Regions from separate parts of the Rossellomorea yichunensis genome, predicted to be linked through region 2. Evidence: riboswitches for the same ligand, from Rfam matches in the RefSeq annotation. Region 2 holds a riboswitch; each other region holds the start of a gene.
The links. A riboswitch is a leader RNA that binds a small molecule or an ion and turns the genes downstream of it on or off. The one in region 2 is predicted to bind thiamine pyrophosphate.
Positions count from the first base shown of each region.

Region 1 (4,933 bases), on a different contig from region 2:
TATTTTCATATGGATGACAACTGCCGGCCAATATTCTTGGGTGGTTTTTTTGTGTTTATGTACCCTCCCGGAAGATACGATAGGTGTTTCACAAACATCATTCAGAAAGGAGGAACTTACATATGGCAAATGATTTCCGCTACTTATGTTATCCCTATATGCGAGAGTCTGTTTCAACTGTAGATTTTGAGATCCGGACCGATTCACTGTCGACTAAAATCGGACTCGCGTCATCAATGACGGAACACTTACCAAAAGTGCACGACGATTTATTATATTTAGCTGAGATGGCGTACCATCTCAATGGCTCGGTGAGGGGAATGACGGCCATCATGGAAGAGGACTTGAATAAATTGAGCCAAATGTATGATCGTTATGTGTCGGAAGTCGAGGATCGTATCCAAACCTTTGTCCTTCCGCAAGGCTGTACAGCCGCATGTACGCTTCATACCTGTCGCAGTGAAGCGAAAAAGTCCGTCCGTGCCTTACATAAAGTCAGTACTGAGATGAAAGTGGAAAATATTTTATTTAAATACGCTCATTTACTGGCAAATGTCCTGTTTGTGATGGCTGTGTATGTGAATAAATGTGAAGGGATTGAAGAAATTCCTTTTGTGAGTAAATCGTATAGCGACAAAATATAGAAAAGCGGGGAAGATGAAATATGAAAAAATCATGGTTAAATAGTTTACTATTATCAATCATCCTGGTTGTTTTCGCAGGGTGCAGCAATGGGGAAGAAGTAACATCCACAAAGGAAGTCAAGCCTGAAAAGGAGTCTTATTCTGTGACCGATGACAGGGGAGAAGAAATTAGCTTTGAGAAAGTGCCGGAAACCGTTATTTCCTTACAGCCGAGTAACACAGAGATTCTCTTTGCCATAGGAGCCGGAGATAAGGTAATCGGGGCAACTGAATACGACAACTATCCTGAAGAAGCGAAGGAGATTAAAAGAGTGTCGGATTCCATGACGGTCAATGCTGAAGAGGTCATTGCACTAAAGCCGGAAGTTGTCATTGCTTATACCACTGGAGACGATGCCGGAGTGAAGCAGCTTGAAGAGGCGGGATTAAACGTATTCGTCATTCAATCTGCCCAAACCTTTGAAGATGTTTATGGGGATATTGAACAAATTGCAACGGTAATGGGAGTAGAGAAGAAGGGGAACGAATTGGTAGACGGCATCAAGCAACAGATTTCGGATGTGAAAGATAAAGTAAGCACGCTAAAGGAAAAAGAACAAGTATATTTTGAAATCAGTCCATCTCCTGATATCTATACAGCTGGAGCAGAAACATTTCAGCAGGAAATACTGGAAACGGCCGGGGTCGAGAATATCTTTGTAGATCAAAAAGGCTGGGTGAAAGTAGGAGAAGAAGAAATCATTAAACGTAATCCTAATATGATTTTGACGACAGTGGGGTATGTCGACGAGCCGACAGCTGAAATCAAGTCACGGGAAAGCTGGAAAGATGTAAAAGCAGTGAAAAATGGCCAGGTCTATTTCTTGGATTCAGACATTATGTCAAGACCGGGCCCACGTATTGGAGAAGCCGTTGAGCTTACAGCCAAAACGGTGTATCCGGAATTGTTTTCTGAATAAGATTGAATGTGAGATGGGGAAGACAATGATTTGCAAGAGGAATCATTGTCTTTTTCTGATAGATTGTTACTTTTTGTAGGTTTTGTAAAGCAAACATATTAGTACTGTCTTCTTTCTAAATAGCAACATATTTTTGCGGGGAAATCCTTATCATCACAAGTTCAACAATCTTCAACATTGTGTTAAAGTTAACCTAACATAATCACGTTAGGAGAATTCAATATGAGCAAACTGGAAGTCATAGTCTTGAATGAGGAGGATGCCAAAGTTGCAGAAGCATCCGGAGCAGATCGTCTTGAATTGGTGTCTGCCATACATGAGGGAGGATTAACTCCTGATTTACATGTGATAGAAAAAGTATTAAGGACTGTGTCGATTCCTGTTCAGATTATGATCCGTTTACATAGTAAATCTTTCTCGTATCAGTCTGATGAATTGCAAACCATGGCCGAACAAATTAGAACTATAGTTGAAATGGGAAGCCAGGGTATCGTTTTTGGCGCATTATCACATGAAGGTAAGCTTGATTCCCACGCTTTAAAGGAGATCGTACAAAATGCGAAGGGTCAATCGATTACTTTTCACCGCGCTATCGACCTGTCTCATGATCCAGTAGCCTTATGTAAAGGAATATTCCATTCAGGCTTAAACGTTGATCGAATTCTCACATCAGGAGGAAAATCTGAAGTGAGTAAGGGACTGGATACGATTGGTGAAATGAGGGAAATAGAGCAAATGGGAGGTCCCATTATCATGCCGGGTTCGGGTTTAACTGTGGAAAATATAGGCGAAATACACAGCAAGCTAAAAGCAAGAGAATATCATGTAGGATCAGGTGTCCGACATAATGGGTGCTATGACTTAGGGATAGACTCTGAAAAGGTAATGGAAATCAAACGTGTGATTATGTCCTAATTTGATTTGTTACTATACTACTATTGGAAAAAAGAATGAATCATGGTAAAAATAGTATGTAATACAATAGAATACTATCAATATTTCTACTAGGGGAGTCCGATACATTGCTTGGACTGAGAGGAGAACGCATAAGTTCTTTGACCCTTTGAACCTGATCTGGATGATACCAGCGTAGGGAAGTAGTACGGAAGCGTTTATTTGTGTTTTAAGGCGCTTACTACTTTTTGACATTTCGGGTTCTGATTATTCAGGACCCTTTTTTGTGTCTTCATGTCCTTTTGTAGAACAATGGGAAGCCTGACGCAGTAACTTCTAAGATCCAATCAAAAGGAGGAGAAGTTAAGTGGCAATCGAGTTAAAGACGCAATTTAAAAACAGTAAAAAAGTATATGTCGGAGGGTCAAGGCCAGACATACATGTACCGATGAGAGAAATAGAACTGAGTAGGACGAATGTTAATTTTGGCGTGGAAGAGAATGAACCGGTTCGTGTATACGATACAAGCGGACCTTATACAGATGAGCGTTACCAAGTCGATATTAATAAAGGGTTACCTTCTGTTCGCACAGAGTGGATCTTGGAACGTCAAGATGTCGCGGCTTACCCGGGACGTGAAATCGAGCCGGAAGATAACGGCTATAAAGGAGACGATCCTCGTGCAAACGTAGAGGCGTTCCCTACTATTAAACGTAACCCAATGCGGGCAAAAATGGGTCGTAATGTGACTCAAATGCATTATGCGAAAAAAGGAATTATCACACCGGAAATGGAGTTCATCGCTATCCGGGAAAATGTTGATCCTTCATTTGTAGTAGAAGAGGTAGCAAATGGCAGGGCCATCATTCCTGCCAATATCAATCATCCTGAATGTGAACCAATGATCATCGGTCGTCACTTTCATGTGAAAATAAACGCGAATATCGGAAACTCTGCCGTATCATCTTCCGTTGAAGAAGAAGTGGAGAAAATGACGTGGGCAACTCGTTGGGGTGCCGATGCCATAATGGACTTATCAACAGGTAAAAACATTCATACAACAAGGGAGTGGGTCATTCGAAACTCCCCTGTCCCTGTTGGTACGGTACCGATATATCAAGCACTTGAAAAGGTTAACGGGGTTGCTGAGAATCTTACATGGGGTGTGTACAGGGATACATTGATCGAACAGGCGGAGCAGGGTGTTGACTATTTCACCATTCATGCAGGTGTATTATTGAGGTATATTCACCTGACGGCTGATCGTACAACAGGCATTGTTTCCCGTGGAGGTTCAATCATGGCACAATGGTGTCTTGCCCATCATAAAGAGAACTTTCTTTATTCACATTTTGAAGATATATGTAAGATTTTAAAAGCCTATGATATCTCCGTTTCCTTAGGAGATGGTTTAAGGCCCGGATCAATTGCTGATGCGAATGATGAAGCACAGTTTGCCGAGCTTGAAACTTTAGGCGAGCTAACCAAAATTGCTTGGAAGCATGATGTACAGGTGATGATTGAAGGCCCTGGTCATGTACCGATGCATATGATTAAAGAGAATGTGGATAAGCAAATGGAAATCTGTCATGAAGCTCCTTTTTATACCTTGGGCCCATTAACGACAGATATTGCCCCGGGGTATGATCACATTACTTCCGCCATAGGGGCTGCCATGATCGGTTGGTTTGGAACAGCCATGTTGTGCTATGTAACACCGAAAGAGCATCTGGGATTACCGAATAAAGATGATGTGAGAGAGGGTGTCATTGCATATAAAATCGCTGCACACGCAGCGGATTTGGCGAAAGGGCATCCAGGGGCACAAGTAAGAGATAATGCCGTTTCTAAGGCTCGATTTGAATTTAGATGGAATGACCAATTTAATTTATCCCTGGACCCGGAACGTGCAAGGGAGTATCATGATGAAACACTTCCTGCAGAAGGGGCAAAAACGGCCCATTTTTGTTCAATGTGTGGACCGAAATTTTGTTCAATGAGAATATCACATGATATAAGGGAAATGAAGGAGAATAGCATTGATGACGCTCATAAGGAAATAGAAAAAGGATTGAAAGAAAAATCGAAGGAGTTTGTGGAAAATGGATCAAACATCTATCGATGAGCCTCTTTGTCATGTACTCAAATTGAAGAATGATATCATAAAGCTCAATCAGAGGGTTATCCAACTCGAAAAAGAAGTGAAGAGCATCCAGGAAAACTGCAGGCATGTCTTCTATGAAACGCATGTAACAAGATCTTGTATCATATGTCATTATGTAGAAAGTACCTATTATTAGAAACGTGTAAGTTATAGATTAAATTTCTTTTGACAGCTTGTATGGACCGTGCTACGATTATTACAAATTTCGGAATAGTAAATGAATATATATGTGTGACTCTTATTGAGAGAGGTGGAGGGACTGGCCCTGTGAA
Region 1 covers NZ_JAVYAD010000003.1:34,095-39,027, forward strand. The annotation lists gene RSX31_RS08090 (hypothetical protein) at 123-644, shown strand; gene RSX31_RS08095 (ABC transporter substrate-binding protein) at 665-1,603, shown strand; gene RSX31_RS08100 (copper homeostasis protein CutC) at 1,826-2,518, shown strand; TPP riboswitch at 2,600-2,716, shown strand; gene thiC (phosphomethylpyrimidine synthase ThiC) at 2,865-4,622, shown strand; SAM riboswitch class I at 4,897-4,933, shown strand, end outside.
Region 1: linked by a shared signal. The riboswitch ahead of thiC (phosphomethylpyrimidine synthase ThiC) and the one ahead of tenA (thiaminase II) in region 2 are both predicted to bind thiamine pyrophosphate.

Region 2 (5,040 bases):
CTCAAATATAACAACAAGTTAAGATAATGAATAAAAAGCAGAATTACAAAAATCCCGATCAAGGTCAAGAGCTTAAAGCTGGGATTGATTTGATGGAGCCAGGTTTCTCTATGCTCGATTTCTATATTCATATTGCTTTACTACCAGCAATCTCATTAAAGAAATCCTGGGTGAGACGCCCATTTTCAATGACCCATACTCTGGATGCAAAGTGAGTAATGATATTTTCATCATGTGTCACCATCAGAATGGTAGATCCTTCTTTTTGATAGTCTTGAAGCATCTCAAGTAACGCAAACGTATTTTGAGAATCCTGGCCAAAGGTCGGTTCGTCCAATAATAGAATATCTTTATTCCTGACAAGTGATGCTGCGACGCTTAACCTCCGCTTTTGCCCCATGGATAAATGATAGGGATGATGATGTTTGTATGGATAAAGCTTGAATCGCTTCAATAGTGCATGCACCTTTTCCTCCACTCTTCCTTCATCCACTCTCATGAGCCGAAAGGTATACGCAACTTCATCAAACACACTGTGTGTCACAAACTGAAACTCGGGATTTTGAAAAACAAACGTACATTCCTCGGGAACATTCTTTCCTTTCACCTGTCTTCCATATAATTCATACGTCCCGGTCGTTTGGATGAATGTCATGAGACTGTGGAGTAATGTTGATTTCCCGGCTCCGTTCTTTCCGGTGATTGCAATCCATTCACCTTTAAAGCTGACGGCATTTTCAAGGTGGATTTTCTCCTCTTTTTGTATATACCCTTTGAAGTTCTCTAGCTTTAGATTCTTTTTTCCAAACGGGGCAACCTTCTCCGGAGGATGGGATGAAAGATAATCTTTCCACGCCTCCGGATACCATACCCCTACCGATTTCAATGTTTCCTTGAAATGTGATAAAATGTGAGCCTTTGGACCATCAGCCACTATCCTTCCATTCACATCGAAAAGAATAATACGATCAATGATCTCCAATACGTGAGTCAACTTATGCTCAACGATAAGTAACGTTTTATCTTTACATGTCGTCTTCACTGTTTCCCATACAGATTTGGTGCTTTCTTCGTCTAACATGGCTGTAGGCTCATCCAGAAATAGTGTTTGGGGATGGAGCGCAAGAGCAGAAGCAATGGCCAATTTTTGCTTCATCCCCCCTGATAGAGAGGAGATTTTTGTATGGGAATCCGTCAGACTTAAATTCACTTTCTCTAACAGATCGTTAATTATCTCTCGCATTTCGTCTCTTGGAATCTGTTTGTTCTCCAAAACAAAGGCAATTTCCTCATCTACATAGGGCATACAAAATTGAGCGTCCGGATCTTGAAAGACATATCCGAAGGATTCAGGACGCTCAATCGAGTCAGCTTTCATCGGCACATCTATCGAATGGGGTATCACACCGGATAAAACCTGGAGGAGTGTGGATTTTCCACAACCAGATGGCCCCAGTAGCAATACCTTTTCCCCGTCTTCTATCGAAAGGCTTATGTCTTTAAACATCAGTTTCTCTGAACCGGAAAATGTAAGGCGCAGATTTTCAATATGCATCGTCCTTCCCTCCTTTACTGATTCAGGGCATCATAATCTTTTTGGTCCGCACGTCTGACCAAACTGGTTACCCCCGTTTTCTCCAAAGCCTTAACAAGATAAAAGGCTCCCATGCCTGCTATCACGATGGATCCTATTAATCTGGCAACAATAAAAAGTGACAAATTCCACAGAACGAGGTCTCCCATGTACCCTTTAAAATAGTCCATCAGAATTGAGCCAATTGCTGAGCCCACAGCTGCTGTACAAATGATGAGGACATCATAACGCTTATAGCGGGTGATAAGAAAAATCAACTCTGCAAACAAACCTTGGATTAAACCGAACAATAGTACCTCGAGACCCCATTCACTTCCCATGAGAAATTCCCCTGAAGAGGCAGCAATCTCTGCCAGAAGTGCGACACCAGGTTTCCGAATGATTAAAAAAGCCACGGTTGCCGCCATGAACCACATGCCATAGATCAGTTGATCAGCATGCAATCCAAATGGCTTTAATAGGTTGTAAACCGGTCCCCATAGCTTATATATAATCCCAAAACCTATGGAGATCACGACCGTTACTAAAATGTCCGTCAGCTTTAATTTAGACATGTATTCTACCTTCCTTACCTAGAGATGCCTGAAACGGCCACTTCTCAAGTGTGTATGCCATTTCCCAAAACTGTAATTCATAAATGCTGCTCAAAATGAAATTCTCTTTCATTCTTTCCTTATCTGTTCCTGTCATCGTTTCTGCCAATACATCCAGTCGCTGGATCTGTTCTTCTACTAGCTCCCCAAACCACTCTCCACCATAAGCTGCGATCCACTCCTGATATATGACCTCCTCAGGTGTACATGATTTCAAGCGTTCACCGATCTCATAATACAACCAGTAGCAGGGGAGTATTGCCGCCAGGATATCTGCGAGCCCCCCATATTGTGCGGAACGATACATATGCGAGGTGTAGGCATAGGCAGTAGGAGCAGGTTTGAACTGCCGTTTTTCTTCTTCCGTAATCCCTAAACGATTTGAGAAATTTTCATGAAGGGAAAGCTCTGCTTCATTCGTTCCTACTGCGTGTGTTGCCATTCTGGATGTAGTATGTAAATCTGTTGCTTTGGCTGCACCGAGTGCCTGCACCTTCGAAAAGTGTGAGAGGTAATAGGCATCCTGCAGAATGTAGTACCTGAAGTTTTCAAGGGGGAGGGTTCCATCCCCGATACCTTTAACGAAAGGATGGTGAAAACTCGCTTCCCAAATTTCCTTCACTTCGTTTCTTAAGTACGCTGTAAATGACATTGTATCTTTCTCCTTTTCCAGACGACCCGAAATGGGCAACAAAAAAAGCCACTTTCATTATGCATACCGCATACAGAAAGTGGCTTGAGATCAGTTTGATAGAATTCGATTCTATGTGACCGTCAAACACCACTTCCCTACGCTGGTCTCAACCAGATCAGGTTCAAAGGGTCTTAAAGTCACACTTTAATCTCAGCCTTTTAGAAGGCACCCCTAGTGGATCGTCCTATGAAATTTTGTATTCGATGTTATCGTACCACGATTCTTTCACTTGTCAACAGCAAAAAGAAAACCTTTCATCATTTTTCCACCTGCCCTTTCCACGCAAAATCAATCATAGCAAAGGATACGCCCTATGAAAAATTAAATGGAATTCATTTAGCGTTAAACTCTTTCAAAGCAAACTTAAGTGATTGCCAGGAATGTATAAAAATACATACGATAGATTACAGTAATACAAAAACTACCATAAAAGCAGGGACGGACCTCCAACATGGAGGTCCGTCCCTGTCCATCATTTAAACCATCCTTTTTCTTTTGATTGCGTGATGGCTTCGATTCGATTTTTAACTTCAAGCTTGTCGAGTATGGTTGAGATGTAGTTTCGGACGGTACCCGTTTTGAGGCTAAGCTCCTCGGCTATCTCCTTCGTGTTTTTCCCGTCAGCAACCAGCTCCAACACTTCTTTTTCACGGTCAGTCAGGGGGTTCTCTTCACTATACACATCGTCCATGAGCTCCGGTGCATAAATACGTTTACCCTCCATTACAAGACGAATCGAGTTCGCCAGTTCTTCACTTGGGCTGTCCTTTAACAAATAACCCTTCACGCCACCTTTTAATGCACGCTGGAAATATCCGGACCTTGCAAAGGTTGTCAGGATAATCACTTTGCAATTTTCGCCTTTTAATTCCTCTGCTGCTTCAAGACCTGTCTTTTTAGGCATTTCAATATCCATGATACAAATATCCGGCTGCAGCTCGTGGACGAGGGCAATGGCTTCCTCTCCATTTCCTGCCTTTCCAACCACTTCCATATCATCCTCTAAACTAAGTAAAGAGCCTAAGGCACCTAATAACATTCGCTGGTCTTCTGCAATAACAATTCGAATCATTCCATTCCCTCCCTGTCTGTTTGCTTGATCACTTTCGGCACTCTCATAATCAAAGTGGTCCCATTCTCGGAATAAACATCTAAGCTCCCATTCACAAATTCTAACCGTTCTCTCATTCCGATTAAGCCGCTGCCTTTAGACTGAGTGTAATCTCCCTCGATTCCCATTCCATCATCCTTCACTATGATGGTCATCTCTTTATCCGATTCTTCGATGATCAGCTCACAGTGTGACGCCTTGCTGTGTTTGACAACATTCGTCACGGCTTCTTTTAGGCACATGCTCAAGATATTTTCCAGAAAGAGTGATGCCTGGGGCAGCATGACCTCATCATCCATCACGAAATCAATTTCCGCTGCCTTTAATAGCTGTTTGATCCTTACGATTTCGTCTTTTAGTCGAATTCCTCTCATTTGAGATACCATTGTCCTTACTTCACTTAAAGCCGTTCGAGCCGTTTGCTGAACATCCTTTAACTCGTTTCGTGCCTGCTCTGGATCTTTGTACACCAATTTTCTGGCCAGATCGCTTTTCAGGCCGATAAGAGAAAGCTTTTGACCCAAAGTATCGTGTAGATCACGGGCAATCCTCTGGCGTTCCTCCTGCTTGACCAAGTCTGAAATACGTTTATTAGCATCTTCCAACTGGTCTTCGAGCTGGACCTGTTTATTTCGGTTATAAATATTAAACGGCAACAGAATGACACTTATCCAAATGATCAGAATAAAAGGAAATTGAGATAAAAATAATTCATCCTGTATAACAAAATTATAATTGATCGATGCCGTCGTTAACACCAAGTGAATGATATATAGGGTTAAAAACGCCACCCGGTTTTTTATATTCCCATTATAGTAGGCAATGTAAAAAGCAAAATAGATAAAATTAAATTGAATGGTCATGGTAATGGATATCGCGATTAAAATCGATGTCCATAAATAAACCGGCCAATCCCTTGAAATAAAAGCAAATCGTAAAGAAATAAAGAACATGATGGTTAAGGAAATCCCTACAACTATTTCAATTGTAGAGGAGGACTGAAAGATAAAATAAAATGGAAGGATGCTGATGATGCTCCATATGTACG
Region 2 covers NZ_JAVYAD010000002.1:110,637-115,676, forward strand. The annotation lists gene RSX31_RS04965 (energy-coupling factor transporter transmembrane component T family protein) at 1-131, opposite strand, end outside; gene RSX31_RS04970 (ABC transporter ATP-binding protein) at 128-1,555, opposite strand; gene RSX31_RS04975 (ECF transporter S component) at 1,570-2,148, opposite strand; gene tenA (thiaminase II) at 2,141-2,839, opposite strand; TPP riboswitch at 2,957-3,064, opposite strand; gene RSX31_RS04985 (response regulator transcription factor) at 3,354-3,953, opposite strand; gene RSX31_RS04990 (sensor histidine kinase) at 3,950-5,040, opposite strand, start outside.

Region 3 (5,040 bases), on a different contig from region 2:
CGTTCTTTTTTACCTGAACCGACGATAGGCATAATGTTTGCCGGGTGATTAAGAAGCCATGCATATAGAACTTCATCAATTCCCTTTGCACCTGTTTCTTCTTGTACCTTTTTCAATGTATGTTGAAGACGAATGGCTTTTTCATCCTCTCCTTTGAAAATCGCCCCGCCTGCGAGTGGAGACCAGGCCATTGGTGCGACACGCTTCTCCTGACAAAGATTTAATGTACCGTCTTCAAAGTTTTCTAAGTTATAGGCAGACAATTCAATTTGGTTTGTGATCAATGGGAATGGCAAATAAGATTGAAGCATATTCCATTGATGATCTTTAAAGTTTGATACTCCGAAATGACGCACCTTACCTTCTTCTTTTAATTGAGTGAAGGCTTCAGCCACTTCTTCCCCATTCATAAATGGATCTGGCCTGTGAATCAATAAAAGATCGATGTAGTCCGTTTTCAGATTCTGCAGGGAGTTTTCAACAGAAGTCAAAATGTGCTTTTTACTCGTGTTGTAATGATGTGTTTTATGTTCCGGACGGTTGTCAGAAGGCAGGACAATACCGCATTTCGTTACAATTTCCATTTTTTCTCGTATGGATGGCTGAAGGTTGAGAGCCTCTCCAAATAAGGCTTCACATGTATACGAGCCATAAATATCTGCGTGATCAAAAGTCGTGATTCCGTTTCCAATATTGTGCTGGATCAAAGAAAGAGTGTCTTCCTTTGATTGATTCCAATCTGCAAGTCTCCACAACCCATGAATGATTCTTGAGAATGATAGGTCTTCCGTCATTTGTATCCTTTGCATCGATGCAACCTCTTTTCATATGGTATGTAGACATTCTTTCATAGTCATACTAAATGTATATTACTATGTTTGGAAAGGAATTAAAAATGATTGAACCTCTTCATGATGTATTGTTGAACTGGAAGGTTCATCCTTCCTCCATAGAGACCGTGGAAAGTCACCCAAATGTATATAAGGTGAAGAGTCGGAAGAAGACATTTTATTTAAAAAAGAGATTGAACTCCTCAGTGGAGAAGCGAATAGAAGAGCTGCTCTTAACTTCTTTTTTACTGGAAAAGGGACTTCCTGTTGAAAGGCCGCTGTTAACTGTCTCACAACACCCATATGTACAACAGCATCAAGCTTTCTACTCCCTGTACCAAGCTCTGGAAGGTCTGCCAGTACAAGTCTATTCCTTAACTTCTCTTGAAGGGGTGGGAACGTATCTTTCCCAACTCCATAGCAGGCTAAAACAATACGTCTGTAAAAACGAGGTAGAAGAATGGAAAGTTGAAACACATTTGAGAGAGTGGATAGGCGGAAAGGGTTCTAAAATGATAGAAAGGTGGGGTGAGGGGTTTCTAGGAAGGCTTAATGAATGGTCTTACTCCTATAGCAAATTACCCCATCAATTCGTACATAGCGATTGTCATCCCCGTAATATCCTCATGAAAGAAGGAAGGGTGACAGGGGTCATAGATTTCGAGAGGATACGGAAAGCACCCCGTATAGCAGATGTCTGTTACTTTCTTGCAGGGACGCTCAAAGACCAGGTCAAGCAAACGGGGGATGAGCAATTTGAACGTATCCATGCCTTTATGGGGGGCTATCAGTCCGAAGGTACTTTAACTCAGGAAGAAAAGGAACTGATGCCATTCTTAGTCATTATCTTTCTTCTTCAATACACCTTTTTTTACAATCAAAAAGGGTATTCACACCTTGTATCTGCATACATCCCATTCATTAACAGGCTGGTAAATTCCAGTGATTATCAACTGGCCTTTCAAATGTAAATCTATTTAAGAGGAAATGCTTGAATATCCACCTTTTCTGTGGCAAAGTAGGGAAGAAGATAACGTTTAATTTCATAGTACAAGTGTAGGGGGACCGGTGTGGCCGGTTGAGATTGTATCCTGACAGATACTGACCCTTTGAACCTGAACTGGCTGATACCAGCGTAGGAAACATTCTCTTAAACATTACATAATCATGTTTAACAATGCGTCCCTCGCTGAAGCTTGGGGCGCTTTTTTTGTTGTTGTGTCCTAATGTTTTAAGGTGTTTTACATTCATTCTCTCTACTATGTGAAGAATAGAGAATAAACGTTACAACTACATACAAGGATTTTTAGGAGGAATCATGATGAAAAAGTGGATGTATATTATCTGTTCTGTCTTTCTTTTAACTGCTTGCGGTGGTGGAGGAAATACATCAGAACAGAAAGAAGGTCTTAAAAAGGTTACGGTTGTGCTGGACTGGACACCGAATACCAATCACACTGGATTATATGTTGCGAAAGAAAAAGGATACTTTAAAGAGCAGGGACTTGATGTGGATATCATCTTACCTGGTGAGGCAGGGGCAGATCAACTAGTTGCCTCGGGTAAAGCTGAGTTCGGAGTTGGATATCAGGAAAGTGTCACACAAGCAAGGGTACAGGACGTACCACTCGTATCTATCGCTGCGGTCATACAGCATAATACATCCGGGTTTGCTTCACCTAAGGATAAGGGTATAACGACTCCTAAGGATTTTGAAGGGAAAAGTTATGGAGGATGGGGATCACCTGTAGAAAAAGCCGTCATGACGTCTATTATGAAACAAGAAAATGCTGATGTAGAGAAAGTGGATTTTGTAAACATGGGGGATACAGATTTCTTTACTGCCGTGAAACGGGATGTTGACTTTGCGTGGATCTACTATGGATGGACAGGGATTGAAGCAGAGCTTCGCGGTGAGGAATTGAATATGATGTACGTAAAGGATTACTCTGAAAAACTGGATTATTACACCCCTGTTTTGACGACGAATGAAAAGATGATTAAAAAAGACCCTGAAACAGTCAAAGCATTTTTATCAGCTTCTTCAAAAGGCTATGGATTTGCAATCGACAATCCGGAAGAGGCCGGTGAGATCCTTTTAGATGCAGCTCCGGACCTTGATAAAGAATTAGTCATGAAGAGTCAGGAGTGGCTGTCTCCTAAATACAAGGATGACGCTGACAAATGGGGAGAGCAAAAGCTGGAGGTTTGGGAAAACTATGCTTCATGGATGTATGATAACGATTTATTAGATAAGGAACTGGACAGTAAAAAAGCATTCACAAACGAATTTTTACCAAAATAAGAGGTGAACAAAATGGGGAACGCACTCGTAAGCATACAAATTATTCCAAAGACGAAAAATGGTGAAGACGTTATACCATACGTGGATGAAGCCATCGCGGTCATTGATAAATCTGGTGTCCGTTATGAAGTCCATCCATTAGAAACAACAATGGAAGGGAATCTATCTGACTTATTTAAGGTGATTGAACAAATGAATGAACGAATGATTGAAATGGGCAGCTCAAACGTCATTTCTCAAATCAAGGTATTATATCAGCCAGCCGGGATTGAAATGGATCAATTAACGGAGAAGTATAAAGGATGAAAGCATGGATATCGAAAGGATGGAGACCCTTCTTGGTCATCATCCTTTTATTCATCATTTGGGAATCCACCATTAGAGTATTTGAGGTGCCGGCATGGCTAATGCCTTCACCTTCAGAAATATGGGCGGAAGGAGTCGCCTCATGGTCCACGTTTACAGGACATCTTGCTTCGACAACCCTCCTTACGATCGGAGGGTTTGTGATTGGATGTACGATAGGAATCGGGACTGCAGTGGGTCTGCACCTTCTGCCTAAGGTAAGAGAAGCGATATATCCACTTATGATTTTGTCTCAAAATATTCCGATCATCGTCCTGGCACCATTACTTGTAATCTGGTTTGGATTTGGACTATTACCGAAAATCATTGTCATTACCCTGATTTGCTTCTTTCCGGTAGCGGTCTCGGCATTGGATGGGTTCCGGCAGACAAATGCAGAGTACATCCTCTATATGAAAATGTCGGGAGCCACAAAAAGTCAAATCTTTCGAAAAGTTGAATGGCCGCATGCACTTCCTTCCATCTTCTCAGGATTGAAAATTTCAGCTACCTATAGTGTGATGGGGGCGGTGATTTCAGAATGGTTAGGTGCCCAGAAAGGAATCGGTGTCTATATGACTCTTGCTTCTTCCTCCTTCAGGACAGACAGGGTATTTGTAGCCATCTTCATGATCATGATGCTCAGCCTCGTTTTCTTTGGGATCATTTTGTTATTAGAGAAAATCATGATTAAGTGGAACCGAAAGGAGGACAGGTAACATGACGACTTTATCCATACAAAATATGTCAAAATACTTTGATGGGGAGCTGATCCTCGATGAGCTTTCCATTCATGTTGAAGAAGGGGAGTTTGTGTCGATCCTTGGTCCTTCCGGAAGCGGGAAGAGCACCCTGTTTCATGTGATCGGTGGATTGTTCACACCAGATTCCGGAGACATTCAATTAGATGGAAAATCGATAAATGGTCAAAGAGGGACCATCAGTTATATGCCGCAAAGTCCTTCCCTCCTGCCATGGAGAACCGTGATTGAGAATGTGATGCTTGGCCAGGAGTTACACGGGAAGAAAGATAGGGACAAAGCGCTCTGCATGATTGAACGGGCGGGCTTGAAGGGGTATGAGAATGCGTATCCTGATGATTTATCCGGAGGGATGAAGCAGCGGGTGGCGTTTATTCGTGCCCTTGTCAGTCCTCAATCATTTTTATGCCTAGATGAGCCCTTTTCTGCCCTGGATGAATTCACACGATTGGACATGCAGAAATGGCTCCTTTCCATTTGGGAAGAAGATTTGAGTTCCGTTCTATTTGTGACTCATAATATCGACGAAGCCCTGTTCCTGTCAGACCGGATCATTGTATTATCGACTCGGCCAGCCAGGGTCCAGAAGGAGTTCAAAGTACCATTTCCCCGCCCCCGCGATAAAGAAATTCTCTTAACGGAGGAGTTTTTGAAATGGAAAACGAGCATTTTTGAGGAGCTTTCTCAATATGTGTAAACCTTCCTTGATTGATGCCCATATTCACTTGGATTTATACGAAGGATACGAGCGTGATAAGATCCTGCAGGAACTTGATCTGTATTCTGTAGAAGCACTCAT
Region 3 covers NZ_JAVYAD010000001.1:78,259-83,298, forward strand. The annotation lists gene RSX31_RS00400 (aldo/keto reductase) at 1-809, opposite strand, end outside; gene RSX31_RS00405 (phosphotransferase enzyme family protein) at 896-1,801, shown strand; TPP riboswitch at 1,879-1,989, shown strand; gene RSX31_RS00410 (ABC transporter substrate-binding protein) at 2,152-3,135, shown strand; gene RSX31_RS00415 (thiamine-binding protein) at 3,148-3,441, shown strand; gene RSX31_RS00420 (ABC transporter permease) at 3,438-4,199, shown strand; gene RSX31_RS00425 (ABC transporter ATP-binding protein) at 4,201-4,938, shown strand; gene RSX31_RS00430 (TatD family hydrolase) at 4,931-5,040, shown strand, end outside.
Region 3: linked by a shared signal. The riboswitch ahead of RSX31_RS00410 (ABC transporter substrate-binding protein) and the one ahead of tenA (thiaminase II) in region 2 are both predicted to bind thiamine pyrophosphate.